DNA from 2 places in the Bombilactobacillus sp. ESL1092 genome. Region 2 is predicted to be linked to the other one. Evidence: a T-box and tRNA genes for the amino acid it is inferred to sense, from the RefSeq annotation. Region 2 holds a T-box; the other holds one or more tRNA genes.
The links. A T-box is a leader RNA that pairs with one kind of tRNA and senses whether it is charged. The one in region 2 lies ahead of leuS (leucine--tRNA ligase), so its partner is inferred to be a tRNA-Leu.

Region 1: it encodes a tRNA-Leu, which carries the amino acid that the T-box ahead of leuS (leucine--tRNA ligase) is inferred to sense. The anticodon was not compared.

Annotation. Positions count from the first base shown of each region.
Region 1 covers NZ_CM176594.1:477,636-494,092, reverse strand. Annotated here, with positions in the region: gene nadE (NAD(+) synthase) at 1-813, shown strand, start outside; gene AC3B6Y_RS02415 (hypothetical protein) at 826-1,254, shown strand; tRNA gene AC3B6Y_RS02410 (tRNA-Leu) at 1,401-1,486, shown strand; gene AC3B6Y_RS02405 (cold-shock protein) at 1,894-2,094, shown strand; gene AC3B6Y_RS02400 (glycoside hydrolase family 73 protein) at 2,186-2,827, shown strand; gene AC3B6Y_RS02395 (xanthine phosphoribosyltransferase) at 2,893-3,468, shown strand; gene AC3B6Y_RS02390 (ATP-grasp domain-containing protein) at 3,482-4,597, shown strand; gene purB (adenylosuccinate lyase) at 4,640-5,938, shown strand; gene pcrA (DNA helicase PcrA) at 6,271-8,517, shown strand; gene ligA (NAD-dependent DNA ligase LigA) at 8,519-10,519, shown strand; gene AC3B6Y_RS02370 (CamS family sex pheromone protein) at 10,522-11,670, shown strand; gene gatC (Asp-tRNA(Asn)/Glu-tRNA(Gln) amidotransferase subunit GatC) at 11,720-12,016, shown strand; gene gatA (Asp-tRNA(Asn)/Glu-tRNA(Gln) amidotransferase subunit GatA) at 12,018-13,460, shown strand; gene gatB (Asp-tRNA(Asn)/Glu-tRNA(Gln) amidotransferase subunit GatB) at 13,460-14,890, shown strand; gene AC3B6Y_RS02350 (diacylglycerol kinase family lipid kinase) at 14,902-15,891, shown strand; gene rlmD (23S rRNA (uracil(1939)-C(5))-methyltransferase RlmD) at 15,989-16,457, shown strand, end outside.
Region 2 covers NZ_CM176594.1:342,961-359,417, forward strand. Annotated here, with positions in the region: gene AC3B6Y_RS01720 (putative polysaccharide biosynthesis protein) at 1-911, opposite strand, end outside; gene leuS (leucine--tRNA ligase) at 943-3,363, opposite strand; T-box leader at 3,400-3,607, opposite strand; gene AC3B6Y_RS01730 (glucosaminidase domain-containing protein) at 3,650-4,756, opposite strand; gene AC3B6Y_RS01735 (phosphatase PAP2 family protein) at 4,934-5,560, shown strand; gene AC3B6Y_RS01740 (MDR family MFS transporter) at 5,490-6,998, opposite strand; gene metK (methionine adenosyltransferase) at 7,006-8,205, opposite strand; gene AC3B6Y_RS01750 (class I SAM-dependent methyltransferase) at 8,313-9,488, opposite strand; gene AC3B6Y_RS01755 (helix-turn-helix transcriptional regulator) at 10,480-10,671, opposite strand; tRNA gene AC3B6Y_RS01760 (tRNA-Val) at 10,765-10,837, opposite strand; tRNA gene AC3B6Y_RS01765 (tRNA-Glu) at 10,843-10,914, opposite strand; tRNA gene AC3B6Y_RS01770 (tRNA-Val) at 10,943-11,015, opposite strand; tRNA gene AC3B6Y_RS01775 (tRNA-Glu) at 11,021-11,092, opposite strand; tRNA gene AC3B6Y_RS01780 (tRNA-Ser) at 11,106-11,196, opposite strand; tRNA gene AC3B6Y_RS01785 (tRNA-Asn) at 11,206-11,278, opposite strand; rRNA gene rrf (5S ribosomal RNA) at 11,288-11,404, opposite strand; rRNA gene AC3B6Y_RS01795 (23S ribosomal RNA) at 11,478-14,394, opposite strand; tRNA gene AC3B6Y_RS01800 (tRNA-Ala) at 14,497-14,569, opposite strand; tRNA gene AC3B6Y_RS01805 (tRNA-Ile) at 14,582-14,655, opposite strand; rRNA gene AC3B6Y_RS01810 (16S ribosomal RNA) at 14,752-16,318, opposite strand.

The DNA of each region.
Region 1 (16,457 bases), 130 kb from region 2:
CCATTACAAAAAGAAATTATTGCTTTTGAAAAAGTTGCGCCCCAGATTGATCCCGAACAAGAAGTACAGCGGAGTGTGGACTTTTTAAAGCATTTTTTACAAAAAAATCAATTAAAAACATTAGTGTTAGGAATTTCTGGTGGTCAAGATTCGACTTTAACAGGTCGCTTGGCCCAGTTGGCTGTGAGTGAATTACGAGCAGAACACCCCCAATCTAGTTACCAATTTATTGCCGTTCGTTTGCCTTATGGGCAACAAGCTGATGAATCAGATGCTTTACAGGCTTTAGATTTTATTCAACCGGATAAGACTTACCGGGTGGATATTAAGCCAGCAGTAGATGCAGTCGTGGCTAGTATCACACCTAATGGCTTAGCCATTAGTGATTTCAATAAGGGCAATATTAAAGCGCGTCAACGCATGATTGTACAATATGCGATTGCTGGTGAAACTAAGGGCGTTGTAGTGGGAACCGATCACGCCGCGGAAAATATTACGGGTTTTTATACTAAATACGGTGATGGTGCCGCCGATGTTACGCCTTTATTTAGGTTAAATAAGCGCCAAGGCCGTCAATTATTGCAATACTTGCAAGCCCCGGCCAATTTATATACTAAAACCCCGACGGCTGATTTAGAGGATGGTCGGCCAGGCTTAGCTGATGAAGTTGCTTTGGGGGTAACGTATCAAGAGATTGATGATTATTTGGAAGGCAAAGAAGTCACAGCAGCAGCGGCCCAAAAGATTGAAAACTGGTATTTGAAGACTGCTCATAAGCGGCAGTTGCCGTATACAGTTTTTGATCAATTTTAAGGAGGCAAAGACATGGTTAATAAAGCACAACAACGGGCGATCAAGTATGCACAAACGTTAAATGATGTTTTACAACGGACGCAGGAAATTCAAGAAGAGTTGAATCCTAAGTTTCAAGAAATTAAAACGGCTTTGCAAAAAAACGAATTAGAGCAAATGCAATCCGCTCATTACTTGGCAATTCAGGGTGATTTTCAGCATGGAACTGATGAATATGCTCAATTAACCCAACAATTAGCCGATTTAAGAGCTCCAGCACGTTTTATGGGCATTCATATGAATTTAGTTCAAGCCTATCAAGCTTATGTTCAAGCTTGTCAGCAAATGATTGATAGTATGAAAGATAATCGTACGGTGGACTTGGATCAATTTCAACAGTCTGAACAAGATCAAGACCAAGCAACGGCTGAGATTGCTAAGTGTTTACAGCGCTTAGGTTAAAATTTTTTGTTCCAGCTCCCAATTGGAGTTAGATGCCAGTTGCCTCATAAAAATAAAAGATTTGTGTTAATTGATGCTAATTTATTTTTGCCGCAGTTGCTTGCAAAATTTGCCCATTCATATTATGATGAATGAGTATTGTTTTTGCGGGCATGGCGGAATTGGCAGACGCGCAAGACTAAGGATCTTGTGGAGAATTATCTCCGTGGAAGTTCGAGTCTTCTTACCCGCATCTTAATTAAAGTAGCTACGGCTACTTTTTTTGTTGTCATATATGAAAATGATTGAACAAAAATCGCTTAATACTCAATTTTTGGCGAATATTTAAACAAGTGGCACTACGACAATTTGGATAAGAATATTATTCACTTTACTAGATTTTTTAATTTTTTGATTGCTGGTTTCTTAATGTGAAGAAGTGGTTCTTGTTAGGCTCTAGGAGCGCAAAGAGCTGTTTAAAGTGTGCTTTCCATATTAAAATAAATTTAATAAATTTAGCAAAACTTGATTGATTATCTTTTGTGAGCATGTTAATATAAAGACGTGTTTTTGAATGGTTATGGTTCGATGGTTCATGTGTAACTAACTTCCATATCGGCCACAAAGAAATGCAAAAAGTGTTTTGAGGAGGATGTTCACATGGAACATGGAACAGTAAAATGGTTTAACGCTGAAAAAGGTTATGGTTTTATTACTCGCGAAGATGGTAGTGATGTATTCGTACATTTCTCCGCTATCAACGGTGAAGGCTATAAGACTCTTGAAGAAGGTCAATCAGTTACTTTCGATATCGAAGAAAGTGATCGTGGACCACAAGCAGTTAACGTTAACAAAGACTAAGCTTAAACTCTTAGTGCTGACCAGCCCACGGGCTGGTTTTTTTTTACATAAATCTTGGGTGCATGTTATCATAATTATGAGAAAGATATCGGTGAAAAATTTGGCAAAAAGGCGTAGCCGGGCAACTCAGCAAAATAATTTTGCGAATGGCTTGGTGGCAATTTTAATCTTAGGTTGTGGATTTGTTTTAGCGGTCATAATGATTAATCATTGGCGACAAGAAGTTGTGAACTCGCAGCCGAATATTCAAGTACAGAATCAATTTCGGCAAAAACAGCAATTTATTAAAAAGTTAGCGCCAGCGGCTGTTAAATACGGGCAACAGTATCATGTATTACCAAGCGTGACGTTGGCCCAAGCCGTTTTGGAAAGTAATTGGGGTCAAAGTAGTTTGGCTAGTGATTATCACAATTTGTTTGGCGTGAAAGATGACAATCCCCAAGAGTCGCAAGAATTACAAACTCAAGAGTACCAAAATGGACAGTGGGTCACAGTGACCGCCCGTTTTAAGGTTTATACTAATTTTGAAGCATCCATTGCCGATCATGATGCATTGTTGGCAAACGGTACTACTTGGAATAAGCAGCAGTACCAGCACGTACTAGCGGCTGACAACTATGTCGAGGCGGCGCGAAGTTTGCAAAAAGATGGTTATGCTACAGATCCAGATTATGCTAAAAAACTAATCAAAATTATTCAGACTTATAATTTAGATGAATATGATACCAAATAAATTAAAGTATTTCACTAATGCAGTGATAATGGTAATCTTAAAGTAAAGCTTAGGGAGGCACCACAATGCGTGAACTAGAAGAACGAATCAAGCAGGATGGTCGAGTTTTAGGCCAAGATGTGCTCAAAGTTGACAGTTTCTTAAATCATCAAATTGATCCGCTGTTAATGCAAAAAATGGGTCAGGCTTTTTATCAGCATTTTCAAAAATTGCCGATTACCAAAATTTTAACTGTTGAATCTTCGGGAATTGCGCCCGCCGTTTTAACGGGCGTTGCTTTTCAAAAGCCAGTGGTTTTTGCTCGGAAGCATCGTTCTATTACAATGAGTTCGGATTTATATGTTGCGGATGTTTACTCCTTTACTAAAAAAGAAACTAATCAAATTAGTATTGCTAAAAAGTTTTTGACTGCTCAAGATCACGTTTTAATTGTGGATGATTTTTTGGCTAATGGACAAGCAGTTTCCGGCTTGACCACGATTATTCAACAAGCAGGGGCGACGTTAGAAGGAATTGGAATTGTCATTGAAAAGACTTTCCAAAAAGGGCGGCAGCTGATTGATGAACAGCAGATTCCGATTCTGTCCTTAGCTAGAATCAGTGGTTTTGAGAACGGAAAGGTAATTTTTGCAGAAGAATGAGGCAGAATTAAGCATGGAATTTATGGAACCGAACAGTAAATTAGGAATTATTCATGGTGGTAGTAGTGATCAGCAATTGGCCATTCAAGCGCAAAATATGGGCTTTCAGGTGACAGTTTTGACTGACCAGCCGAAGCAATGGACTAATGTTGTTAGTAAATTAATCGTGGGTGATTACCACAACTTAGAATTGTTAGAACGCTTGTTTCAAGCTGTGGATTTAGTTTTATATAATGATAGTCAGATCGAATTACCTGATCCGCAACAATTAGCCCAGCCGGAAAAATTAGTTCAAGGTACTGAAATTCTTGATTTGATGCAAGATCGTTATTTAGAACGGTGCTTTTTGAACGAACATAATTTGAATATTACTCCGTATGTCACGGTTGTGAATAAAGCTGACTTACAAATGGCTGTTTCAGAAATTGGGTTTCCATGTCTTTTAAAACCGATTCAACGCGCGGTGGATCCTGATTTTCAAGAAACATTTTATAATCAAGCACAAATTGACAATTATCAATTGCCACAAGGCTCCTTTATTTTGGAATCATTGGTCGATATTCATCAAGAAGTCTTTGCCATGGTTACGAAAGATTACACGGGCGACATTAAAACTTATCCGTTGATCAAGGTTACACGCCCGCAAGGCTTGAAAACGGCTTTAGTTACGAAAACTGATGAAGTCGCTTTGAAACAAGAAGTGCAAGAAATTGCCCAAACCATTGGCAGTCATTTGCATTATCAAGGCTTGTTTGCGATTAAATTGTGTACTACCCAATCTGGAATGCTCTATGTTGAACGGTTATATCCGGGAACCGTGTTTTCCGCGCAAATTTTTGCAGCGGTGACGCAAACCTCTCAGGAAGAATTGTTAATCCGCAGTTTGTGTAATTGGCCCCTGCCTAACTTAACCCCCTGGATGAATGGCTGTGAGTTACAGGTGACTAAACAGCATTTGTCCACAGCGGTGGCTTTGATTCAGCAACATCCACAATGGCAATTAAAATTTAATCATCGTGACTATTCGTCTGCCACAGACCAAACAGAAGTTGGAACTTTAGTGGTTTTTGCGGAAAATGAACAACAATTACTCAATTATGTGAACGCCACAGAGTTGTGGCAGATTTAAAAATAGCGGTAGCTTTACAGTTAAGGGATAAAGGAGAAGTTCATGGTTATCAAACGGTATCAGAATCCAGCAATGGCCCAAATTTGGAGTGAGCAAAATAAATATCAGGCGTGGTTAGAAGTGGAGATTGCCGTTGACCGGGCTTGGAATCGTCTCGGAAAAATTCCGGATGCTGATTTAGCTGCCATTGAACACAACGCTAGCTTTCAAGTAGCAGATATTATCGCAATGGAAAAAATTACGAAGCATGATGTGGTAGCTTTCACACGGACTGTTTCCAAAAGCTTAGGTCCAGAAAAAAAGTGGATTCATTTTGGAGTTACTTCGACAGATGTCGTCGATACAGCGTATGGCTATTTGTTAAAACAAGCTAATACTTTGTTGCGCCAAGACTTAGTGGAGTTGTTACACGTAGTGGCTCAAAAAGCGCAACAATATAAAACAACGGTGATGATGGGCCGGACTCATGGTGTTCATGCTGAACCCACCACCTTTGGCTTAATATTGGCCAATTGGTATTCAGAATTAAAACGCGATTTACAACGGTTTGATCATGCTGCTCAAGGCGTTCAAGCCGGGAAGATCAGTGGTGCAGTAGGAACCTTTGCTAACGTGCCTCCCGAAGTCGAACAAATGGTGTGTGCCCAATTAGGTTTGACAGCGCAGGAAATTTCTACACAAGTGTTACCGCGTGATTTGCATGCTGAATATATCATGACGTTGGCTTTGATTGGGGCTTCCTTAGAACGTTTTGCCTTAGAAATTAGACATTTACAACGCACTGAAGTGCGCGAAGTCGAGGAACATTTTGCGCCAGGACAAAAAGGTTCCTCAGCGATGCCTCATAAGCGTAATCCGATTGGTTCAGAAAATATTACGGGTTTAGCACGTGTTTTAAAAGGACATGTTTTTACCGCACTAGAAGATATTGAATTGTGGCATGAGCGGGATATCTCGCACAGCTCAGCGGAACGGATTATTTTGCCAGATTCCACGGAAATTTTGGACTATATGTTACAACGTTTTACTAAAATTTTAAGCAATTTAACCGTTTTTGAAGATAAAATGGCTGCTGATTTAAATGTTACGCATGGCTTGATTTATTCACAACGCGTGTTGTTGAAGTTAATTGATGCGGGGTTAAGTCGAGAGCAAGCCTATGATTTGGTGCAACCCAAGACGGCTCAAGTTTGGGAAGAGCACGTGGACTTTCGGCCGTTACTAGAAGCTGATGAGCAAATTATGCAGTATTTGAGTCCCACTGATTTAGATGAAGCCTTCGATTATCACTGGCATTTAAAACATATTGATGAAATTTTTACCCGAGTGGGCTTAAATTAGAGTGCTGTGTGACAAAACTGACTTGTTTGAAAATAAAAAATAATAAATCAAGGTTGGGGTCAATCAGCCTAATGATTGTGCGCGATCATTAAGTTGATTGAATTAAAAAAGCCAGCAGTTCAGTTCAACCTGAACTGTCAGATGACTTTTAGCCCAGCCTCTTTGTTTGGAATTAAGCTGCAGGGATGCTAAATTTTTGGAATTAGACGCACTGAAAAATTGGTGGATAATTTTTGCGCTTGTATGATAGATATTCTTTTCGTGTGGCTGGATTGTCCGCAAGAGTTTGCTATAATTGAGACTGTAATTCAGAAAAGAAAAGGAAGAATTTAATGTCAGAAACAGCTATTTTACAGGGACTAAACGATAAACAAAAACAGGCAACAACGACAACAAATGGTCCCTTGTTGGTTTTGGCTGGAGCTGGTAGTGGTAAAACGCGAGTTTTGACACACCGGATTGCTTATTTAATCGAAGAACAAGAGGTTTTGCCGTGGCACATTTTGGCGATTACGTTTACCAATAAAGCTGCGCGCGAAATGCAAGAACGGGTTCAAAAATTGTTAGGTGAACATGCACAAGGAGTTTGGGTCTCAACCTTTCATTCGATGTGTGTGCGAATTTTGCGGCGCGAGGCAGAAGCAATTGGTTATAGTCGCGCTTTTACAATTACGGGTTCATCAGAGCAATTAACTTTGGTGAAGCAAATTTTAAAGCAGTTAAATCTTGATCCCAAAAAATATGATCCGCGGGCTTTATTAAGTGTGATTAGTGGTGCCAAAAATGAGTTACTAACGCCTAAAACTTATGCTCAACAAGCTAATAGTCCGTTTGAAAAAGTTGCTGCCCAAGTTTATGAACAATATCAGGCGCGCTTACAAGATAATCAAAGTATGGATTTTGATGACTTGATTATGCAGACGACGATTTTATTTGAGCAAAATCCGCAAATTTTAGATTCTTATCAAGAAAAGTTTCATTACATTCACGTGGATGAATATCAGGATACGAATGATGCTCAGTATCGCTTAGTTAGTTTGTTAGCAGCCAAATACCAAAACATTTGTGTCGTGGGTGATGGCGATCAGAGTATCTATGGTTGGCGCGGTGCTAACATGGATAATATTTTGAATTTTGAACAGGATTATCCTCAAGCACAAACAATTTTATTGGAACAGAATTACCGCTCGACCAAAGTGATACTACAAGCAGCTAATGATGTGATTGCCAATAATAATAATCGGCAACCGAAGAAATTATGGACAGATAATCCGCAGGGTGAAAAAATTGCTTATTATCGTGCTGCTTCCGAACGGGATGAAGCGTTGTATGTAATTGACCAAATTGTCAAATTACGCCAGGCGGGAGATTATCAGTTAAAGCAAATGGCCATTTTGTACCGGACTAATGCACAATCGCGAATTTTCGAAGATCAATTGTTGAAGGCGAACCTACCATACAAAATTATTGGTGGGCACAAATTCTATGATCGCAAAGAAATTCGGGATGTTTTAGCCTACCTACAATTGGTTGCTAATCCTAAAGATTCTTTAAGTTTTCAACGAGTAATTAATGAACCTAAACGCGGGATAGGACAGGGCTCCTTGGCGAAGTTGCAGCAAGCTGCCGATCAAAAACAAATTAGTTTGTTAGAAGCAGCTTTCAATGCCGATACCATTACAGGCTTGTCAGGTAAAGTTAAACTCAACCTGCAAAATTTTGCGCAGATGATTCACAAGTTGCAACAACCCAAGGCTTATGCCAATATGACTGATTTAATGCAAGCGGTGCTTGAACAAAGTGGCTATGTGGCTAACTTAGAGCGGCAAGATAGCCTTGAGGCTCAAACACGTTTAGAAAATATTCAAGAACTATTAACGGTGACACAAGATTTTGATCAAAATTATGAACCAGAGGATGAAGCGGCTGATTTTTTGGTCGATTTTTTAGCAGAATTAGCGTTAGTGAGCAGTGAAGATACGGAAGCTGACCAAAGTGATCAGCTGACGTTGTTAACATTACACGCGGCAAAAGGTTTGGAATTTCCAGTAGTCTTTTTAGTGGGCATGGAAGAAGGAATTTTTCCTTTAAGTCGCTCACTGAATGATGCTGAGCAATTGGAAGAAGAACGGCGGTTGGCTTATGTCGGCATTACCCGGGCACAGGAACGGCTATATTTGACCAGTGCCTGGTCCAGAATGTTATATGGTCGTACCCAGAGTAATCCTCAATCGCGATTCGTTGACGAAATTACCCCTGATTTATTAGAACAAAAAGCTGTGCAACCACAAGCTAATACGACGCAATACCCGTTTGATCAACGTCGCTCTATTCGTCGGCCACGTAAACCCCAACAACACCCACAAGCTCCGAGTGTGGCGAATCAAAGTGCTGCTGGTCAAGTTCATTGGCAAATTGGTCAACAGGTGCAGCATAAAGCTTGGGGCATTGGGACGATTGTAAAAGTTACGGGACAAGGCGAAAGCGCCGAGTTAGATATTGCCTTTGAACAACCGACCGGCATTAAACGCTTATTAGCTGAGTTTGCCCCGATTAAAAAAATTGAGTCAGGAGAATGATATGGATCAATCTACAGCTCAAGAGCAATTAACTAAGTTACGCACACAACTGAATCAGGAGCGGGCAGCTTACTATACTAAAGATGCCCCCTTAGTTGAAGATTATGTTTATGATCAACAATATGAACAATTATTACAATTAGAACAGCAGTTTCCCCAATTAGTAACGCCAGATTCTCCTAGTCAATTGGTCGGCGATGCTGTTTTACCAGAATTTTCAAAAGTTAATCATGCCATTCCGATGTTATCAATGGGTGATGTTTTTTCATTTGAAGAGCTGCAAACTTTTAATAATCGTTTAAAAATGGCTTTAGGTCATCCTGTAGATTATTGTGTGGAGTTAAAGATTGATGGCTTGGCGTTATCACTGCGCTATGAACAAGGAAAATTAGTCCAAGCTTCCACCCGTGGTGATGGTCAAGTAGGTGAAGACGTGACAGCTAATGTGCGAACAATTAGTGATATTCCTCAGACTTTAGCTCAGCCTTTGGATCTGGAAGTTCGTGGTGAATGCTACATGTCCAAGGCTGCTTTTCAACAATTAAATCAAAAACGTGATCAAAACGGTGCCAGTGCTTTTGCCAATCCGCGCAATGCTGCTGCGGGTAGCTTACGGCAATTGGATGCGCAAGTCACGAAACAACGGCAATTAAGCACTTTTATCTACACTTTGATGCAACCGCAAGCTTTAGCTGTGAATAATCAAGCCCAAGCTTTGACGACAATGCAAGATTTGGGCTTTCAAACGAATCCTGACCATTTTGTCAGTCATGACTTAGAAGGCGTGCAAGATTTTATTGCTAAATACCAAGAATTACGGACTGATTTACCCTATGGCATTGACGGAGTAGTTTTAAAAGTCAATGACCTCCAAGCTCAAGCAACTTTGGGCAATACGGTCAAAGTTCCACGGTGGGAAATTGCTTATAAATTCCCCCCCGAGCAAGCTAAAACACGGATTAATGAGATTGTCTGGACTGTGGGGCGGACAGGTGTGGTGACACCGACTGCTGTGATGGATCCTGTACAATTGGCGGGCACGACAGTGGCGCGAGCCACGTTGCATAATCCAGATTTAATTAAACAAAAAGATATTCGCTTGCATGACGTGGTATTGCTTCATAAAGCGGGGGATATTATTCCCGAAGTTTCGCAAGTTTTGGTTGATCAGCGTTCTCGTGATAGTCAACCATACGTCATTCCACAACAATGTCCTTCTTGTCAATCGCAACTGGTGCATCTGGAAGAAGAAGTAGCTTTACGTTGCATTAATCCAATGTGTCCGGCGCAGGTGCAAGAGGGCTTAACTCATTTTGCATCACGGAATGCCATGGACATTACAGGTTTAGGCCCGAAAATTATCCAACAGCTGTGGCAAAAACACTTAGTACGCGATGTCGCTGATTTGTACCGGCTAACAGCCAGTGACTTGACGGAAATTCCGGGTTTTAAAGATAAATCCATTCATAATTTGTTAACAGCTATTGACCGCTCGAAAGCTAATTCCTTAGAACGCTTATTATATGGTTTAGGGATTCGCCATGTTGGTGCGAAAGCGGCGTTGTTATTAGCACAAAATTTTCAAACTTTAACCGCGTTGATGGCTGCTTCCAAAGAGCAAATTGCGCAGATTGCAACTTTAGGGGAGATTATTGCGGACAGTGTGACTGTTTATTTTCAAAATCCGAAAGTACAGCAACTAGTTACAGAATTAGCCAAGTTACAAGTCAATTTAACTTATCAAACTGCTGGTGCTTCAAGTGATAATACCATCTTTAATGGTAAAACAATTGTCTTGACGGGCTCTTTGCAACACTATACGCGGGCGCAATTGACGACACAACTAGAACATTTGGGAGCGCATGTTACTAGTTCCGTTTCCAAAAAAACCGATATTTTAATTGCTGGTGCAAAAGCAGGTAGTAAATTAACGAAGGCTCGGCAATTAGGAGTAGCTATTTGGGATGAAAGCCAATTACAACAACAACTTGAGGAAGTGTAAATATGCCAAAAAATAAGATTGCGGGGATTTTTACTGTCGTTTTGACAACGTTATTATTAGCTGGTTGTGGTAACTTAAATAATTCCACTTTGTCTTCACATAGTAATGAAAAAAGCAGTAAGATGACGACTACCGGGGCTTCGAAAACCGGACAATATAGTACCTTACTGAACAATGGCAAGTATCATACCAGCCCGATTACGGGTTTAACGGCTGATAGCGATAGTGATAATGATGGTAATCAAGCAGCCTTTGAAAGTGGCCTACTGGATATTTCGAAGAAGGAATTTTCTACTGACCGTTATTCTTTTCAAGAAGGTAAAATTATTTCAGCCAAAATGGCCCAGAATTGGTTAGATCGTAAATCAGCCAAAAATCCGACGGGATTAAATCCGGAAGATAATGGTTCACTAGAGCCCGATAAGCGCAATCCTATTTATCTGCAGCAATTATTGGAACAGGATTTTTATACACAAAATGATAAAAGTTATACTTTATCCGGTGTGACAATTGGCTTGGCAATGAATGATGTCGATTATTATACTAAGGAAAAGTATGGCGCTCAGTTTGAAACGAAAATTACCCCGGAACAGCGTTTGGCGCAGGGGAAGAAAATGGCTGATGAGATTGTTACGCGCTTACGCCAAAAAGCTAGTTTAAAAAATGTGCCTATTACAGTTGGTTTGTATAAACAAAATGTGAATGACTCGCTAGTCGGAGGGACTTTCTTTAGTTATGGTGTGAGTCAGCCGAAGCAAAAGCAAGTTGCTGACTGGAAAGCTATTAAACAACAAAATCAAGTTTGGCCGGTGGTTAATGATGAATCACCAATTAATAGTAGTGATGCCGATAGCTTCTCTAACTTTAAGAACCATGTGCAAAGTTATTTCCCTAATTTAAGTGGGGTAACTGCGCAAGCTCATTACCAGGATGGTTCTTTACAAAGATTAGCTATTACAATTACGACTCAATTCTACGGTGTGGCACAGATCAATAGTTTCACGCAATTTGTCCAAGATTCAGCTAATCGATATTTACCACAACAACCAGCCGTAGAAATTAAAATTCAAACCGTTCAGGATTTGCAGTCGTTGTTAACAAAAGATTATAATAGTAAACAGTATAGCAGTCATGTTTTGACTTCTTATTAAAGTTAGAGAGCTCATTTATTAAATATTGTGTTTATGAAGGGATGATTTAATGCTTGATAAAGAATTAGTGCGCCATGTGGCTGACTTATCAAAGTTAGAATTTGATGATGCCAGTTTAGAACATTTTACGGTGCAGTTAGACGACATTATTCGAATGGAAGATGAATTAAGTCAAGTGGACACGGCAGGAGTTGCGCCAACGACGCATATTGCACGGCAAGAGAGTACTTTTCGACTTGATGAGCCTCAAGAAGGTCCGGGTCGCGACACACTTTTAAAAAATGTTCCAGAACAAGAGAGTGGCTTTATTAAAGTGCCATCAATGTTAAATCAGGGGGACAAGTAACGTGAATTATTTTGATGAAACAATTGCGACGCTCCATCAAAAACTGGCTACGAAACAAATTAGTAGTCAAGAGTTAGTACAAGCAACTTTAGAAAATATCCAGGCACTGAATCCACAGTTGAATTCCTTTATTACTGTCAATGACGCTGCAGCCCAATTGGCACCAGTAGCGGTGGGTCCTGATGAAACCTTAAAGGGAATTCCGTTGGCCATTAAGGATAATATTTTAACTAAGGGCATGACCACGACTGCTGCTAGTAAAATTTTAAATAATTTTGTGCCAACTTATGATGCCACGGTGACGCAAAAAGCGTTTGAGGCTGGTTTAATTAATATTGGTAAAACCAATATGGATGAATTTGCGATGGGTTCTTCCAGTGAAACATCTTATTTTGGACCCGTTAAAAATGCTTGGAATACGCAAAAGGTTCCCGGCGGTTCTTCTGGTGGTTCGGCCTCGGCAGTGGCTTCAGGTCAAGTTATTGCTGCTTTAGGAACTGATACTGGTGGTTCCGTGCGCCAGCCGGCTTCCTTTAATGGTGTTTTTGGAATTAAACCGACTTATGGTCGCGTTTCGCGTTGGGGCGTGATTGCCTTTAGTTCAAGTTTGGATCAAGTGGGCGTTTTGTCACGCCACGTGGCTGACTCAGCTCAAGTTTTACAAGCGATCAGTGGTTTTGATCAACATGATAATACAAGTACCCAACAACCAGTGCCTGATTGGAACATTCAAGCTGATGTGCGTGGCTTAAAAGTTGCCGTTCCCGAAGAGTTTATGGGTGAAGGTGTCGATGAACAAGTCAAAGCGCAAGTTGAACGGGGCATTCGCATTTTAGAACAAAATGGTGCCACGATTGATACCGTCCAATTACCACATGCGCAATATGCGGTGCAAGTTTATTATATTATTGCATCAAGTGAAGCTTCTTCTAACTTACAACGCTATGATGGCATTCGGTATGGTTATCGAGCACAAGATGTTCATAACCTGGATGATGTTTACGTTAAGTCACGTAGTGAAGGTTTTGGTGATGAAGTTAAGCGCCGGATTATGTTAGGTAGTTTTGCTTTATCAGCTGGGTACTATGATGCTTACTTTAATAAGGCGGCACAGGTGCGGACATTAATTATGGATGATTTTAATAAAGTCTTTCAAGATTATGATTTAATCGTGGGACCGACCGCACCAACAACAGCCTTTGATTTAGGGAGTCGGATTGAAGATCCAGTAGTTATGTACATGAATGATATTTTGACTATTCCGGCCAACTTAGCTGGTTTACCAGCAGCTTCAGTGCCTGTGGGCTTAGCTGAAGGAATGCCAGTGGGCTTACAGATGATTGCCAAGCCTTTTGCAGAACAAACCATTTTTAATGCTGCCCAAGTTGTCGAAGATGAATCAGCATTTTTACAGCAACGTCCACAGTTAGGAGGCAATAATTAATGAACTTTGAAACGACAATTGGCCTAGAAGTGCACGTGGAACTTAAAACAAAATCCAAGATGTTTAGTCCCGCCCCTGTTTCCTATGGTGCTAGTCCCAATACGATGACTAATGTGATTGATTTTGGGATGCCTGGAACTTTGCCGACCGTTAATCAAAATGCTTACCGTCTAGGAGTTATGGTTGCTTTAGCTTTGAATGCGGAAGTTGAACACCATACGCATTTTGATCGGAAGAATTACTTTTATCCAGATAATCCCAAAGCTTATCAAATTACGCAAAAAGAAAAACCGTTGGCTCATGATGGCTGGATTGAAATTGAAGTCAATGGACACAAGAAAAAAATTGGTATTGAAGAAATGCATGTTGAAGAAGATGCTGGTAAAAATACCCATGCGGATGATGGTTACTCGTATGTTGACTTGAATCGGCAAGGTACACCATTAATTGAAATTGTGTCCAAGCCTGATATTGCTTCACCAGAAGAGGCTTATGCTTATTTAGAAAAATTGCGGCAAATTGTCCAATTTACTGGTGCTTCAGATGTCAAAATGGAAGAAGGCTCCATGCGGGTGGATACTAATATTTCTATTCGCCCCATTGGCTCAGATAAATTAGGCCAAAAAGTTGAATTAAAGAACTTAAACTCGTTTAGACATGTGTTAAATGGTTTAGCTTTTGAAACCAAGCGGCAATCCGAGATTTTAATGGCAGGGGGTTCAGTGGCGCAGGAAACGCGGCGTTACGATGAGGCTACAGCTTCAACGATTTTGATGCGGGTCAAGGAAGGCTCCGATGATTATCGTTATTTCCCAGAACCAGATTTGCCAGATTATCATATTACTAGTGAATGGATTGAACAAATTAAACAAGCCATTCCAGAAATGCCTGATAAAAGACGGCAACGCTATATTGACGAATTGGGCATTCCAGAATACGATGCGGGTGTTCTAACAGATACCAAAGAAATGTCAGATTTCTTTGATCAAACCGTCGCTTTAGGTGCTGATGCCAAGCAAGTTTCTAATTGGTTGATGGTCAATGTCAATGCTTATTTGAACGAAAACGATTTGGATTTGGCGCAAACGAAGTTGACACCGCAAAACTTAGCGACAATGATTAATTTAGTTAAAGATGGCACGATTTCTTCGAAAATTGCGAAGAAAGTTTTTGCAGAAACGATTGCTAACGGAACTGAACCGAAGGCGTTCGTTGAGGCTAAGGGAATGGTTCAAGAATCTGATCCTAACGTGTTGACACCAATTATTAATCAAATTTTGGATGATAATGAACAATCAATCGTTGATTTTAAAAATGGTAAAGATCGGGCTATCGGCTTTCTAGTTGGTCAGATTATGAAACAAACGCGTGGTAAGGCTAACCCTAAGATGGTGAACCAAATTTTAAATGCAGAAATCAAAAAACGCTAAGAGGTTAATGAATGAAAGCTCGGTTGATTTATAATCCAACCTCGGGAAATGAAACAATTTTAAAAAGTGTTGCGGGCATTTTAAATGTGTTGGAAGAAGCGGGGTATGAAGCGAGTGCTTTTCAAACGACGCCAGAACCGTTATCTGCCCAAAAAGAAGCCCAGCGGGCAGCTTTAGCAGGGTTTGATTTAATTGTGGCTGCTGGGGGCGATGGAACCTTAAACGAAGTGGTGAACGGCATTTCACCATTAGATAAGCGCCCACCCATGGCAGTGATTCCTGGTGGGACAACGAATGATTATGCGCGGGCTTTGAAAATTCCCCGCAATGATCCCGTAGCTGCGGCCCGCGTCATTTTAAAAAAGCAATTATTGCCAATGGATATTGGCAAAGCAGGCGACCACTACTTTATGAATATTGCTGGTGGCGGCTCCATCTCGGAAGTGACTTATGAAGTACCGTCAGAATATAAGTCCATTTTGGGGTATTTAGCTTACTTAGTTAAAGGCGCTGAGATGTTGCCCCGAATCAAACCAATTAACATGCATATTGAGTATGACGATGGCGTCTATGATGGTGATGTAACACTGTTCTTATCGGGATTGACGAATTCCGTTGGTGGCTTTGAGCAAGTTGCTCCCGATGCAGAATTGGGTGATGGTAAGGCATCTTTGTTAATTGTTAAAGGCGCCAATATTGCCGAAATTCTAGTATTAATTGCCAAAGCTTTGAATGGCGGTAAGCATATTGATGATCCAAAGATTATTTATACTAAAACCAAAAAGCTTTTTGTTCGCCCCAATGATGATCAGCGGATTATGATTAATTTGGATGGCGAATATGGTGGTGACGCACCGATGGAGATCAAGGTTTTACGGCACCATATTCAAATTTTTGCCGATATTGATGCCATCCCGGATCACTCGTTAAATACAGAAACGCCTGATGAAAAGCAAGCTGAAGAACAGTTTGTTCAAGGTGTTAATTCATTAAAAGAATAACTATTAAAGTTGTCTCGAAGTTGTTAGACTTCAACTCAGCAAATGATTTTGTTGGGGGAGACAACTTTTTTAGTCAAATTAGGTAAAAGGAAAAATTATGAAAACAACCAATTTAAAAAAGAATCAAGTCGTGACGTTGGAGATTTTAGATTTATCCTATGAAGGCTTAGGCGTGGCTAAAGTTGACGGTTACTCGTTATTTGTGGAAAATGCTTTGCCACAAGAGCAGGTTAAAGCAGTAGTCACGAAGGTAGGTCGCAAGTTTGGTTTTGCTAAAACTTTAGAAGTTTTACAAGCTTCACCAGATCGGGTGAGCCAATATGATCCCAAATATATCCAAACGGGTATTGCACCGCTCATTCATTGGCGTTACGAGCGGCAGTTAGAATTTAAACGGCAACAAGTGGTGAATAATTTTCAAAAGCATCATTTAGACATCGCCGTTCAACCGACCGTGGGGGCGACGCAGCCGCTAGGTTATCGCAATAAGGCACAGATTCCAGTACGGACGCTTCAGGGTCAAGCCACGACCGGTTTCTTTCGCAGTCGCTCCCATGATTTAGTGC
Region 2 (16,457 bases):
GCATACATGGCATTCAATGTGTCTTTACTAAAATGTTGAAACGACGACATCATTGAATTAAACGTCGACTGATCAAATAATTGGAATAAGATAATGCCAGAATCCAGAATAATAAAAGGAACTGCTTGGCGAATAATTTCTCCAAAAAAATTCTGATGACGTGTATCAATTTCAAATTTACTTTGTCGTGATAGACGGCGAATTTGCGGTAATTGCTTTAAAAAGTAAATTACCAACACTCCTAAACCAAAGACCGCACCAATGAAAGCTGCAAAGGTCGATTGCGTTACGGCACTAACATAACTGCCCTTTTGCACCTTCATAATTAAATACGTTGCCGCTAACATATAAATTACGCGCGCCACTTGCTCAATTAATTGAGAAACCGCTGAAGGTGCCATTTGTGAATAGCCTTGAAAATAGCCCCGCATGAGACTCATCAACGGAATGATTAATAACGCAATCGCCAAGGCTCTTAAAACTGGAATGGCATTGGCATTGCCATCAGCAAACCAATCACTCAAAAGCGGTGCGCCAAAATACATCAGCGCTGCACTAATTATGCCCATCCAAGCCATGATTTTGATGCCTTGTTTAAATAACTGGTTTCCCGCCGCATACTCGTTTAAAGCATTGTAATGCGCAATTTGTTTGGAAATTGCCCCGGGAATACCCGCCGTCGAAATTATCAAAAACAGACTATAGATATTATAGCCCTTAGCAAATAGGGCATTGGCCAAGGTAGCCGTTAAAACGGAACCAAACCACATATTCCACGGAATGATATAAATAGCACCCAAGACTCGCGAAAAAATACTTCCCGCCGTCATCCAAGCTGAACCCTTAATTAAATCATTTTTGCCACCAGTTACCGCAGTTGTCACTGTATTCTCTTCGACATCTTGATCCATCAAATTGATCCTCTCTAAAATTGATGAATTATTATTTTACCACAAAATTCACAATTTTTTGCGGAACCACAATGGTTTTTACAATCTTTTTATCAGCAATAAATGATTGTGTCTTTTCATCAGCTAATGCTCTTTGTTCTAAATCAGCTTTGGAAATATCAACTGGCACCGTAATCTTATTTCTTAACTTACCATTAACTTGCAAAATAACTTCGACTTCAGCACTAACTAGATCTTCTTCATTGTAAGTTGGCCATTGAGCATAAGTGATGGATTCATCATGACCTAATTTTTGCCAAATTTCTTCAGCAATATGCGGTACGATTGGGGCTAACATTTTAATTAAACCTTCAGCGTAATCCTTTGGAAACTGATCTTGCTTTTGCACAGCGTTGACAAAAGTCATCATTTGCGAAATTGCCGTATTAAATTGTAACTTTTCATAATGATCACTAACTTGTTTCACAGTTTCACTATAAATCTTTTTCAAATCAGCATTCGGCTGCTCGGTAATAAAATCAGTCCGCAAAGTGTTGTCATCATCTGCATTAATATATAAGCGCCAAACCCGCTCTAAGAAACGATAAGAACCAGCTAAGCCATCTTCACTCCAAGAAATGGAAGCATCTAACGGTCCCATAAACATTTCGTAAAGACGTAACGTATCAGCACCATATTCATCGACAACATCATCAGGATTAATAACGTTGCCTTTGGACTTCGACATTTTTTCGTGATTATTACCCAAAATCATTCCTTGATTAAATAATTTTTGGAACGGTTCTGGTGTCGGTACAACACCTAAATCGTATAAGAACTTATGCCAAAATCTTGCATACAGTAAATGCAGCACAGCATGTTCGGCTCCACCGACGTATAAATCAACGGGCATCCACTGTTTTAATTTTTCATAATCAGCGATTGCTTCATCATTATGTGGATCTACATAACGCAAGAAATACCAAGAACTACCAGCCCATTGTGGCATTGTATTGGTTTCCCGCCGACCTTTGCGGCCATTTTTATCAACCACATTGACCCAGTCAGTCAAGTTAGCCAACGGACTTTCAATCGTACCTGAAGGTTTAATATCATGTTCTGCTGGCAAACGTAATGGTAATTCATCTTCAGGAACTAAACTCGTGGTTCCATCTTCCCAATGAATAATTGGAATGGGTTCACCCCAGTAACGTTGCCGTGAAAAGACCCAATCTCGCAAGCGGTAATTAACTTTCTTTTGGCCAACCTGATGATCTTCTAACCACGCCAAAACCTTATCAATTGCCTGCTGTTTATTTAAACCATTTAAAAACTCCGAATTAATATGTTCACCATCACCTGTATAAGCATGATCACTGACATCACCACCCGCAATGACTGCTTTAATTGGTAAGTCAAACATTTTAGCAAATTCGAAATCCCGGTCATCATGTGCTGGAACAGCCATGATAGCACCCGTCCCGTAGCTAGCCAAGACATAATCAGAAATCCAAATTGGTAATCGATCGCCATTAATCGGATTAATAGCGTAAGCGCCTGTGAAAGCACCTGTTTTTTCAGTATTTAAATCGGTCCGATCCAAATCACTCTTTTTAGCAGTTGCTTCCTGATATTGTTGAACTTGTGCTTTTTGTTGTGGGGTAGTAATTTGATCCACTAGTTCATGCTCTGGAGCCATGACTACATAAGTAGCACCAAATAACGTATCTGGCCGTGTCGTAAAGACATTAAACGTTAAATCATGATCGGCAATCTCAAACTTAACTTCAGCACCGACTGACCGGCCAATCCAGTTGCGCTGCATTTCCTTAATATTTACGGGCCAATCGATTAAATCTAAATCATCCAATAAACGATCCGCATAAGCCGTAATTTTGAGCATCCATTGTCGCATTGGCTTACGGTAAACTGGAAAACCACCACGTTCAGTTTTACCGTTGACAATCTCCTCATTAGCGACTACTGTACCTAAATCTGGACTCCAATTAACAGGAACTTTGGCTTCATAAGCTAACCCCTGTTTATACAATTGTTCAAAGATCCACTGTGTCCATTTATAATAATTGGGATCAGTAGTATTAATTTCGCGCTCCCAATCGTAAGAAAAACCTAGCGAATTAATTTGTCGCTTAAATGTATCAATATTTTGTTGCGTAAAATCAATGGGATTATGTCCAGTTTTCAGCGCATATTGTTCAGCGGGTAAGCCAAACGCATCCCACCCCATGGGATGTAAGACATTGTAGCCTTGCATCCGCTTCATCCGGGCAATAATATCGGTCGCGGTATACCCTTCTGGATGACCAACATGCAAACCTTTACCAGACGGATAAGGAAACATATCTAACGCGTAAAAGTTTTTCTTATTTGGATCTTCTGTTGTTTTAAACGTCTTATGTTCGGCCCAATAGGCTTGCCATTTTTTTTCAATAACGTTGTGATTATAACCCATAATTACCCTCCTACAAAAAAAGTCCCATTGCTCTTGCAATAGGACGAAATTTACCCGCGGTACCACCTAAGTTTTATATATTAACTATATAACTCTCAAGTATTTAACGATACCCCGTGACTACTTACTATTAGTTCAGTAATCAAACTCCAAAGATGAGTTCATTAAAAAATATCTGTGAAATCACACTAACCTTCCACTCTCTGATAATCAATTTTTCAATTACTATTCCTTTGGTAAAAACTAATCTGACGCATATTATAAATAAAAATCACGCTAATTGCAACTAGTCTGACGAATTTTCAGTTGCAGCTTCCTGTGGCGAAACTTGAATTGAATTATCAGTAGCTGGGGTTGACTTAGTATTAGAAACTGCTTTAGCCTGCACAACTGGTGCTTTTTTAATAACAGCAGCTGGATCAGCATGATCTCCACTAGGAATTGTCCGTGAAAAATCAGTTTCAGTTTTTGCATCCTTAGGCCGATTGCTTGGTTTAGTACTAGGAGCTTGCAATATTTCCTTGTTGGTATTAATTAATTCATTCAGGGAATTATTAACAATAACCGGTAAAGCCGGCGTTTGTGTTTCGCTAGTAGCTGAAGCATCAGCTGCTGGATTTTGAAATTTATTTCTCACAATTACCGGGGCTTGTTGATTTTGATAAGTATTCCTTGTAGAATTATGGTTCACATCATTTGTGACTAAACTAACATTATTGACTACAATGTCATTGACACTTGGTTTAGTAGCATCAACTGGTTGATCAAACCGCGTTAGATTATACTTTTCAATCAAACTGTTCAATTTATCGGCATATGATGTATCCGTGGCATAACGCCCCGTTAAAAAGCTAGTAGCATCTTTATAGGAACTAGTTTTACTACGCCAAGCTCCAGAATACATGCCATTATCGCGCAGTAAACGAACGTAGTCTTCTAAGGACTCACGATAGGAGGGATACTTGCGAAAATTAGCTTGAATACCATACAAATTACCACTGCCATCATCTTCTTGCGTGGCCATATTAACCGCTGATCCTTGAAAACTGCCTTTAACACCAAACAAGTTATAATTAGGCGCCTGGGCTAAAGTACTTGTCCCCCAACCGCTTTCTAAGAGTGCTTGGGCTAACATAACTGAAGCATAAAGATCATTATTATTGGCTAACTTTTGCGCCGATAAACCCAAATAATTTAAAAATGTTTGATCCCCATATCCGGACGATGTGACCACATTTTCCAAGTTATCAGCATCATTGACGTTAATTGTCACTTGATCAAAACTATCAGCATAACTCGTCACACTACTATGCTTTAAAGCATTTAATGCAGTTAAACAACTTAAGCAACTAATTGCAACTAGTTTAACTGATCTTCTTAAATGTTTTTTCATCAAACAGACCCCCTTTATTTGCGACTGGGATAAAAATATACTAAGGTCTTTGTCCCAATCTCATTTATTAGTTAAACTTCCCACTACTTCAAGCTAATTATAGTCACCAATGAACTTAATCAATGCCCTTTCCGGTAAGATTTACCAAAAAATTAATTATTTTTTAGGAGATTATTAATGAAATTATCAAAACTATTACTTTTTCTTAGCATTTTCTTTATCTCTTGTTTTTTAATTTTGACAATGATGTTATTTCATCATCAGCCAGCATTACGGCACTGTGATTTCTGGTTTTTTCAACACTTAGCTTTTTTGAGTGAACATAATCGAACCTTCTTCAAATACATTACCACTATTGGCGCGCCTAAAGTCGTCTTTAGTCTAACTATCCTTATTAGCTTCATTTTAAAGAATCAACGCCAACGATTTTTTCTGCTTAGTAACGTAATAAGTAATTTATTATTAAACCAAGTTTTAAAAGCGCTCATTCACAGACCTCGTCCCAACTTAAATCATCTCGTCCAAGCAACTGGCTTTAGTTTTCCTAGCGGTCATGCTATGGCTACCACTGCTTTAATTGGGAGTTTAATTCTCATCTATTACCAAACTACGAAAAAAAAGCAATTACCATTTTTTTTAATGGTAATTGCCCTCATCATTATTATCAGTCGTCCCATTTTACACGTTCATTATTTTTCTGACGTTTTAGCAGGTACCTGTTTAGCTAGTGGAATTACTCTGCTGATTTACCTTGGCTTTTTTGAAAATCCTTTAACAAATAATCACTATGGTCAAAGAAATTGAGAATAACTGCCACAATTAAAATGATAATTCCCACTACAAAAATCCAGTGCAAGCCTTCATAAACAATTTGTCTAGCTGGTGCTAAATATTGTTTTGCTAACAAATGCGCGGTCGAAGAATTAATCATTTGATCCAACATTTTAAAAGTTAAACCTGAATGTTGTTGTACTCCTTGTGCCATTTTTAGGTTCATCACAATTCCAAAGACGGAAACCATCAAGGTTTGCCCCAAATTACGAGCTAACGTATTGAAACTGGTGGCCGTTCCCACTTCATCTGCTGTGACTACACTTTGCGAAGTAACCGTGGAAGTTGTAATCGACAAACCAAAACCAAAACCAACCACCGCAGAGATAATTAGAAAAATGCCAAAGGCCGTTTTTAACGGTAACAACAGATAGCACCCACAGCCAACCACTAGAAAGCTAAGTGCAAATAACGTAATTTTATGCGGTGGATATTTAGCAATCATTTTACCAGAAATATAAGAACCAAATAACCAAACTACCGAACTAGGTGTAACCACAAAGCCCCCCATCGACGGCTTCAGTCCTAAAACGCTCTGCATCCAAATTGGCAAATAAGCATCAAAACCAATCAAAAAACCAGAAATTAATAGAATCGACACATTTTGTACAACAAAAGTACGATTTTTAAATAATTTTAACGGCAAAATTGGATCTGCTTTTTGCCGTTCGACCTTCACAAATACAAAAGCACCTAATACGGCTGCTACTAACAAAATTAAACTAATTAGCCAAGCATGGGCATTATTTAAGTTCTGTAGCCCGAGCATTAAACAAACTAAGACGAACGTTAATAAGATAATACCTTGAAAATCAACCGGCTCACGCACAGCTTGACTGCGCTTAGGTTCATGCAAAAATAATTGAATCAAGATAATTGTAATCAAACCAATGGGAATATTAATGGCAAAGACCCAATGCCAAGACAGTTGTTCAACAATAAAACCACCTAACAAAGGCGCCACAATTGAGGCAATTCCCCAGGCAGACCCATTTAAGCCAATCATATTGGCCCTTTTTTCTAACGGATAAATATCAGCTAAAACGGTATACGTCAACGGCTGAATTGCCCCAGCACCTAGTCCTTGTAAAACCCGTGACAAAATTAGTTGCAACATAGAATGCGAAATACAACATAAAAAAGAACCCAAGACAAAAATTAATAAGCCAATATTTAATAAAATTTTACGACCATAGCGATCAGATAATTTACCATAAATCGGCGTCGTGACCGCGCTCATTAATAAATAGATTGAAAAGACCCAATTCATTAATTTCAAGCCATGTAAATCACTAATAATTGTCGGCATCGCCGTCGAAACAATCGTGCCTTCGACGGCTGTCATGAAAGTTGCTACAAAGACTGCAACCGTGACCCACTTAACGTTTGTTTTTTTTACTATTGAATTCACAATATCCCTACTTTTGAATAGCTTGCTGAATCGCTGTAACTTTGTCTAATTGTTCCCATGGTAATTGCACATCAGTGCGCCCAAAATGGCCATAAGCAGCCGTTTGCTTATAAATTGGCCGCTTTAGATCTAACATTTCAATAATTCCGGCTGGTCTTAAATCAAAGACTTCCCGAATAGCTTGCACAATTTGCGAATCACTATAATCACTTGTATTAAAGGTATTAACATTAATAGAAACTGGACGTGCTACCCCGATCGCATAAGCTAATTGAATTTCAATTTGATCAGCGACCCCAGCAGCAACTAAATTTTTAGCCACATAACGTGCCGCATAACTAGCTGAACGATCAACCTTAGTCGCATCTTTACCGGAGAAAGCTCCACCACCATGATGAGCAAAACCACCATAGGTATCGACAATAATTTTACGACCAGTTAATCCAGTATCACTACTTGGACCACCTAAAACGAAGCGTCCAGTTGGATTAATAAAGAATTTAGTTTCAGCATCCAATAATTCAGCTGGAATAACTTGTTTAATCACTTTTTCAATCACATCTTGCCGTAAATCAGCTAACTTGACATCCGGATCATGCTGCGTACTTAAAACAACTGTATCAACCCGTAAAGCTTTCCAGTTATCATCATATTCGACAGTAACTTGCGCCTTTGAATCCGGGCGTAAATAAGTCAATTCATGTTGTTTGCGGACCTGAGTCACCTTGTAAACCAACTTGTGAGCCAAGATAATCGGCAAAGGCATAAACTCCGGTGTTTCATTGGTAGCATAACCAAACATCAAGCCTTGATCGCCAGCACCAATTTGATCTAGCGGATCAGTATCATTGTCTGAATCTCTTTTTTCTAAGGCGTCATCCACCCCTTGCGCAATATCAGGCGATTGTTGATCAACCGCAATAATCACGGCACAAGTATCAGCATCAAAACCGTAAGCCGAATCCGTATAGCCAATTTCACGAATCGTTTGACGTACAATAGCTTGCATATCAACGTAAGCGGTCGTTGATATTTCGCCAGCAACCAAAACTAATCCAGTGGTCACTGTAGTCTCACAAGCAACCCGTGCTTGCGGATCCTTAGCTAAAATAGCATCCAAAATAGCATCACTAATTTGATCAGCTATTTTATCTGGATGTCCTTCTGAAACAGATTCCGATGTAAAGAAATGACGTTCTTTTTCCATAAAAATACTTCCCCCTTGAATTTAGGTTACAGGTAAGCTAAATAGCCCCATCGGGAATTTAGTTAACTAAAATATGTTATCACATATTTAAAAACATTAATACTTAATTATTTATAAACATAATCACGAGTCATTGGCAAGCCAGTTCCAGAAGGACCCTTAGTTAACAGATATTGCACAACATCAATATGTCCGGAGGCAAAGGAAGCAGCACAAGCTTGTAAATACAAATCCCACATGCGACTAAAACGTTCGTCCATCATCTCAATGACTTCTGGTAATTTAGCTTGGAAATTATGATCCCAAATTTCAAGGGTTTTTTGATAATGTCTACGTAACATTTCAGTATCAGCAATTTGCAATCCGGAACCAATAATATTTTGGATATTTTCTGTTAAGCCGGGAATGTACCCACCTGGGAAAATCCACTTATCAATCCAGCCATTGGAACCACCATGTTGTGTTTGCATCGTAATTCCGTGAATCAACGCTTTACCATTGTCAACTAAGAAATCACTAACATCTTGGAAATAACCTGGCAAGTTTTCCTCACCTACATGTTCAAACATGCCCACAGAAACAATGTAATCCCACTGACGGCCCTTCAGTTCACGGTAGTCCGTCAATAAGATTTCTGCGCGATCTTGCAGACCTAATTTTTCAATCTGTGCAGTCACATATTTATACTGTTCTTCACTTAAAGTAATGCCCGTAACCTTTAAATCATATTTTTGTGCAGCAGTCAGCATTAAAGTACCCCAGCCACAACCAATATCTAATAACGTTTTGCCTGGTTGAGGATCTAACTTTTTCAAAATATGATTAACTTTATTCAACTGTGCAGTTTTTAAATCATCATCTTCATGTTCAAAATACGCACAAGAATAAGTTAGCGTCTCATCTAACCAAAGTTTATAAAAGTCATTACCAATATCGTAATGATCTTGAACATATTCTTGATTTTTACTCTCTGAATGTTGACGGTTGGAAACAAATTGTTTAAATTTTTTATTGTATAAAAAGCTATCTTTACTTTGATAAGCGGCTAAAATTAAATCTTCGATACTGCCATCGATCTCAATTTTCTTATCCATATACGCTTCACCTAAAGCAATTGAAGCGTTAGCTGCAATCTCTTTAATTGGAATAGCTTCATGAATAGTAATATGAATTTGGGGATCGCCAGTACCATAAGTTTCAGTCTTACCATCCCAATAGGTTACCTTAAGAGGAATATTAAACGAATTTTTTAATAACTCTTTATAAAAAGTTTTTTCTAACATAGATTATTGACCTCATTTCTCAATCCAATAGTCCTACATTACACCATTAGCTAATAATCTTCAAATTTAGTAAAATTAAACTAGTCTTCATAAAGGAGTTCAGCAATGAAACTAATCAATTCCGCAACTAATCTCATAAGTTTGTTAATTTATCCGATGATTTTAACTTTAAAATACCCCACCAACTATGATCACAATAGTATGGTGTCGTTAATCTTAACAATTCTGATTGTTGTTTATAGTAATATTTTCCACCCCTTAAAAGCCAATAAATATTTCAATCTTATTTATTTCGTATTCAGTCTGGCAATTGCTTATTTGTTAAAATTGCAATCGTACCCTCACTACCTCTTTATTCTTTGGTTATGCGAATTACTAATTTGCTTATTTATTGCTAATAATTCTGTTTCAACTTTTATCTGGAATTTTTTTCTGCCGATTTTTAGTAGTATTGTCATTGTTTTTCCAATACTTCATTTTTTATCCGCCCAAATTATTTTAAATATTATTTTAATTAATTTTTTTACTTTACTGACTACACTAACTAACAACTCGCACCAGATTTTTATCGGTGGGTTTTGCATTGGAGTAGTTTTATTGGGATTATACCTACTACATTATTTAACCAACTTAGCAGTTGTGAGCTATTTAGGTTGCTTTTTAATAATTTTAATAGTTAAATATTTACTCCATTTAAAACTAAACGATTACCAATTAGATATTGTGCGAGGAATTTTTAGTTTTTTAAATTACTTCATTTAAATTTTAATGCTAAAATATTTGCGAAAGTAAAAGTACAGTCTGGCTGGTAATCCAGATCTAATTTTAATAATTAGCAGTAACTAAACCACTCGCAAACAAGAAGCTAACGCTAAAGGAAAAATTCCCTTATAAAAGCAAAGATAACAAAATAGTCTAGCTTATCAACATAAACCTGAATTAAAAATGACACTTCTAATTAGGAAGTGCCATTTTTGATTGTATACATTTTTTAATGGTCCAAGTGACAATATGCAAAAACATATGACCACTCCCAAACCAACAACAACGGATCATACTTATTATTTTCAATAGCATTAACAGTTTGCCGTATAACATTAGCTAATTCAGCTAACTGCGCCTGTGAATAACGCTGTTTTTTTAAAATTGGCAATCTTATTTTCCATATTGTATTCCACTTCATAATGTCAAATAACTTTAACACTTTTAGTCAAACCTAGTATAAACACAAAAAAAGCATTAATTAATTATCAATGCTTTACCAGGATATTAAAAATGGAAGATACAGGGCTCGAACCTGTGACCCTCTGCTTGTAAGGCAGACGCTCTCCCAACTGAGCTAATCTTCCAAAAATGACCCGTACGGGATTTGAACCCATGTTACCGCCGTGAAAGGGCGGTGTCTTAACCACTTGACCAACGGGTCAGAACAAATATTTATTTATAAAATAAAATGGAAGATACAGGGCTCGAACCTGTGACCCTCTGCTTGTAAGGCAGACGCTCTCCCAACTGAGCTAATCTTCCAAAAATGACCCGTACGGGATTTGAACCCATGTTACCGCCGTGAAAGGGCGGTGTCTTAACCACTTGACCAACGGGTCAGCTAAAAGCTAACGGAGAGTAAGGGATTTGAACCCTTGATACAGGTAAAAGCCCGTATACATGATTTCCAATCATGCTCCTTCAGCCACTCGGACAACTCTCCAAATAAAAACTCCGGTTGTCAGACTCGAACTGACGACACCCTGATTAACAGTCAGATGCTCTACCAACTGAGCTAAACCGGAATAAGAGCAGCATGGCAACGACCTATCCTCGCAGGTAGTTTCCCACCAACTACTTTCGGCGCTGAGAAGCTTAACTTCTGTGTTCGGCATGATTCCAGGTGTTTCCTCCTCGCTATCGCCACCACACTTGCTCTCTTCTTACCTTCTGAAAGAACCTTAGTCCTCTCAAAACTGAATATTATGTTCTTACTCGACACCCTTGGTTAAGCCCTCGACCGATTAGTATTGCTCAGCTCCATGTATCACTACACTTCCACTCGCAACCTATCTACCTCATCTTCTTTGAGGGGTCTTACTTCATTACTGAATGGGAAATCTCATCTTGAGGTGGGTTTCACACTTAGATGCTTTCAGCGTTTATCCCTTCCATACTTAGCTACCCAGCTATGCCTTTGGCAAGACAACTGGTACACCAGTGGTATGTCCATCCCGGTCCTCTCGTACTAAGGACAGATCCTCTCAAATTTCCTACGCCCGCGACGGATAGGGACCGAACTGTCTCACGACGTTCTGAACCCAGCTCGCGTACCGCTTTAATGGGCGAACAGCCCAACCCTTGGGACCGACTACAGCCCCAGGATGCGATGAGCCGACATCGAGGTGCCAAACCTCCCCGTCGATGTGAACTCTTGGGGGAGATAAGCCTGTTATCCCCAGGGTAGCTTTTGTCCGTTGAGCGATGGCCCTTCCATACGGTGCCACCGGATCATTAAGCCCGACTTTCGTCCCTGCTCGACTTGTCTGTCTCGCAGTCAAGCTCCCTTCTACCTTTACACTCTACGAATGATTTCCAACCATTCTGAGGGAACCTTTGGGCGCCTCCGTTACTGTTTAGGAGGCGACCGCCCCAGTCAAACTGCCCACCTGACACTGTCTCCCGCCGTGCTTCAACGGCGCGGGTTAGAGCTTTCATATAACAAGGGTAGTATCCCACCAGCGCCTCCTTCGATACTAGCGTACCGATCTCTACGGCTCCTACCTATCCTGTACATGTTACACAAAAACTCAATATCAAGCTACAGTAAAGCTCCATGGGGTCTTTCCGTCCTGTCGCGGGTAACCTGCATCTTCACGGGTATTATAATTTCACCGAGTCTATCGTTGAGACAGTGCCCAAATCATTACGCCTTTCGTGCGGGTCGGAACTTACCCGACAAGGAATTTCGCTACCTTAGGACCGTTATAGTTACGGCCGCCGTTTACTGGGGCTTCAATTCTGGGCTTCGACCAAAGTCTAACTCATCCTCTTAACCTTCCAGCACCGGGCAGGCGTCAGCCCCTATACGTCATCTTACGATTTTGCAGAGACCTGTGTTTTTGATAAACAGTTGTTTGGGCCTTTTCACTGCGGCTGGCTCTTACACCAGCACCCCTTCTTCCAAAGTTACGGGGCTATTTTGCCGAGTTCCTTAACGATAGTTCTCTCGCTCACCTTAGGATTCTCTCCTTGACTACCTGTGTCGGTTTGCGGTACGGGTATTCAGTGTCTCACTAGAAGCTTTTCTCGGCAGTGTGACTATTGTGCTTCGCTACTTTAATTTCGCTCCCTATCACAACTCATCCTTCGCGGTTATAAGCATTTGACTCATATCCAGACTCGCTGCTTAGACATGCTTTTCCAGCTGCATGCTCACAATTCATCTCCTGCGTCCCTCCATCGTTCAAACAACACTGAACAGTACAGGAATCTCAACCTGTTTTCCATCGATTACGCCTCTCGGCCTCATCTTAGGTCCCGACTAACCCTGGGCGGACGAGCCTTCCCCAGGAAACCTTAGTCATCCGGTGGACCAGATTCTCACTGGTCTTTCGCTACTCATACCGGCATTCTCACTTCTAAGCTCTCCACCAGTCCTCTCGATCTGGCTTCTTCGTGCTTACAACGCTCTCCTACCACGTACATCTTTCGATGCACATCCACAGTTTCGGTACCATACTTAGCCCCGGTACATTTTCGGCGCAGAACCACTCGACTAGTGAGCTATTACGCACTCTTTAAATGAGTTGCTGCTTCTAAGCCAACATCCTAGTTGTCTGTGCAGTTCCACTTCCTTTTCCACTTAGTATGGATTTTGGGACCTTAACTGGTGATCTGGGCTGTTCCCCTTTCGACGATGGATCTTATCACTCACCGTCTGACTCCCGGAGAAAGATCTTTGGCATTCGGAGTTTATCTGAATTCAGTAACCCATGTTGGGCCCCTAGTCCAAACAGTGCTCTACCTCCAAGATCCTCTTCTCCGAGGCTAGCCCTAAAGCTATTTTGGAGAGAACCAGCTATCTCCAAGTTCGTTTGGAATTTCACCGCTACCCACACCTCATCCCCGCAATTTTCAACTTACGTGGGTTCGGTCCTCCAGTGCGTTTTACCGCACCTTCAACCTGGACATGGGTAGGTCACTTGGTTTCGGGTCTACGACTACGTACTCTCTTTCGCCCTATTCAGACTCGCTTTCGCTGCGGCTCCGTCTTCTCAACTTAACCTCGCACGCAATCGTAACTCGCCGGTTCATTCTACAAAAGGCACGCCATCACTCTTTAACGAGCTCTGACTACTTGTAGGCACACGGTTTCAGGATCTATTTCACTCCCCTTCCGGGGTGCTTTTCACCTTTCCCTCACGGTACTTGTTCTCTATCGGTCACTAGGGAGTATTTAGCCTTGGGAGATGGTCCTCCCTGCTTCCGACGGGGTTTCACGTGCCCCGCCGTACTCAGGATACTGGTAGAGTGTCTCTGATTTCGCCTACTAGACTATCACTATCTCTGGTTCAGCTTCCCAACTGATTCAGCTATCTTCGACTATCTCACGTCCCAGTCCTACAACCCCAAAGAGCATGCTCTCTGGTTTGGGCTCTTTCCGTTTCGCTCGCCGCTACTCAGGAAATCGATTTTTCTTTCTCTTCCTATGGCTACTTAGATGTTTCAGTTCACCACGTCTTCCTCACTTACAACTTTCGTCGCAGTGTGACTAAGCTTTACCTTAGCCGGGTTCCCCCATTCGGATATCTCCGGATCTTCGTTTACTTACAACTCCCCGGAGCATTTCGCTGTTCGTTGCGTCCTTCTTCGGCTCCTAGTACCTAGGCATCCACCGTGCGCCCTTATTATCTTAACCTTACTTATTACTTCTTACTTTCGAATCTCTCGATTCTCGGTGTCTTTCTTCTCATAATATTCAGTTTTCAAAGTACTAATGTCCTTGACAGTTTCCTGTCAATGGAGGTTAACGGGATCGAACCGATGACCTCCTGCTTGCAAAGCAGGTGCTCTCCCAGCTGAGCTAAACCCCCGTACTATTTCTATGGGCCTAAATGGACTTGAACCATCGACCTCACGCTTATCAGGCGTGCGCTCTAACCAGCTGAGCTATAGGCCCGATTTCTTTCGCGCTTGTCTCTTGGTGCCCTGAGAGTAGACCTCTCAAAACTAAACAAAGTTTCTTGCCAACTGCTTTCCGTTTATTTTTCCTTAGAAAGGAGGTGATCCAGCCGCAGGTTCTCCTACGGCTACCTTGTTACGACTTCACCCTAATCATTTGTCCTACCTTAGACGGCTAGCTCCCCGAAGGGTTACCCCACCGGCTTTGGGTATTACAAACTCTCATGGTGTGACGGGCGGTGTGTACAAGGCCCGAGAACGTATTCACCGTGGCATGCTGATCCACGATTACTAGCGATTCCAACTTCATACAGGCGAGTTGCAGCCTGCAATCCGAACTGAGAATGGTTTTTAGAGTTCTGCTTGCCCTCACGAGTTCGCTTCTCGTTGTACCATCCATTGTAGCACGTGTGTAGCCCAGGTCATAAGGGGCATGATGATTTGACGTCGTCCCCACCTTCCTCCGGTTTGTCACCGGCAGTCTCACTAGAGTGCCCAACTTAATGCTGGCAACTAGTAACAAGGGTTGCGCTCGTTGCGGGACTTAACCCAACATCTCACGACACGAGCTGACGACAACCATGCACCACCTGTCTTCCTGTCCCCGAAGGGAACCCTGTATCTCTACAGCTTTCAGGAGATGTCAAGACCTGGTAAGGTTCTTCGCGTTGCTTCGAATTAAACCACATGCTCCACCGCTTGTGCGGGCCCCCGTCAATTCCTTTGAGTTTCAACCTTGCGGTCGTACTCCCCAGGCGGAGTGCTTAATGCGTTAGCTGCAGCACTGAGAGGCGGAAACCTCCCAACACTTAGCACTCATCGTTTACGGCATGGACTACCAGGGTATCTAATCCTGTTCGCTACCCATGCTTTCGAGCCTCAGCGTCAGTTACAGACCAGAGAGCCGCCTTCGCCACTGGTGTTCTTCCATATATCTACGCATTTCACCGCTACACATGGAGTTCCACTCTCCTCTTCTGCACTCAAGTTTGACAGTTTCCGATGCACTTCCTCAGTTAAGCTGAGGGCTTTCACATTCAGACTTTTCAAACCGCCTGCGCTCCCTTTACGCCCAATAAATCCGGACAACGCTTGCCACCTACGTATTACCGCGGCTGCTGGCACGTAGTTAGCCGTGACTTTCTGGTTGAATACCGTCACTACTTGAGCAGTTACTCTCAAGCACGTTCTTCTTCAACAACAGGATTTTACGATCCGAAAACCTTCTTCATCCACGCGGCGTTGCTCCATCAGACTTTCGTCCATTGTGGAAGATTCCCTACTGCTGCCTCCCGTAGGAGTTTGGGCCGTGTCTCAGTCCCAATGTGGCCGATTACCCTCTCAGGTCGGCTACGTATCATCGCCTTGGTGGGCCTTTACCTCACCAACTAGCTAATACGCCGCAGGTCCATCCTTTAGTGACAGCCGAAACCGTCTTTCATTCCTTAATCATGTGATTAAGCACTTTATGCGGTATTAGCAACTGTTTCCAATTGTTATCCCCCGCTAAAGGGCAGGTTACCTACGTGTTACTCACCCATCCGCCGCTCGCGTCCATATCTTCCTACCCGAAGGTATTCCGTTACTTCTGCTCGCTCGACTTGCATGTATTAGGCACGCCGCCAGCGTTCGTCCTGAGCCAGGATCAAACTCTCATTTTTTGTTAGTTTGTTGACTCAGACTTAGAACTCTAACGTTCTTTGTCTTCTTTATTACTTTTAAATTGACAGGTTCTTTTTCAAGAACCCAGCACTTGGCTTTTAAAGAAACTTTGTTCAGTTTTCAAAGATCTACTTAACT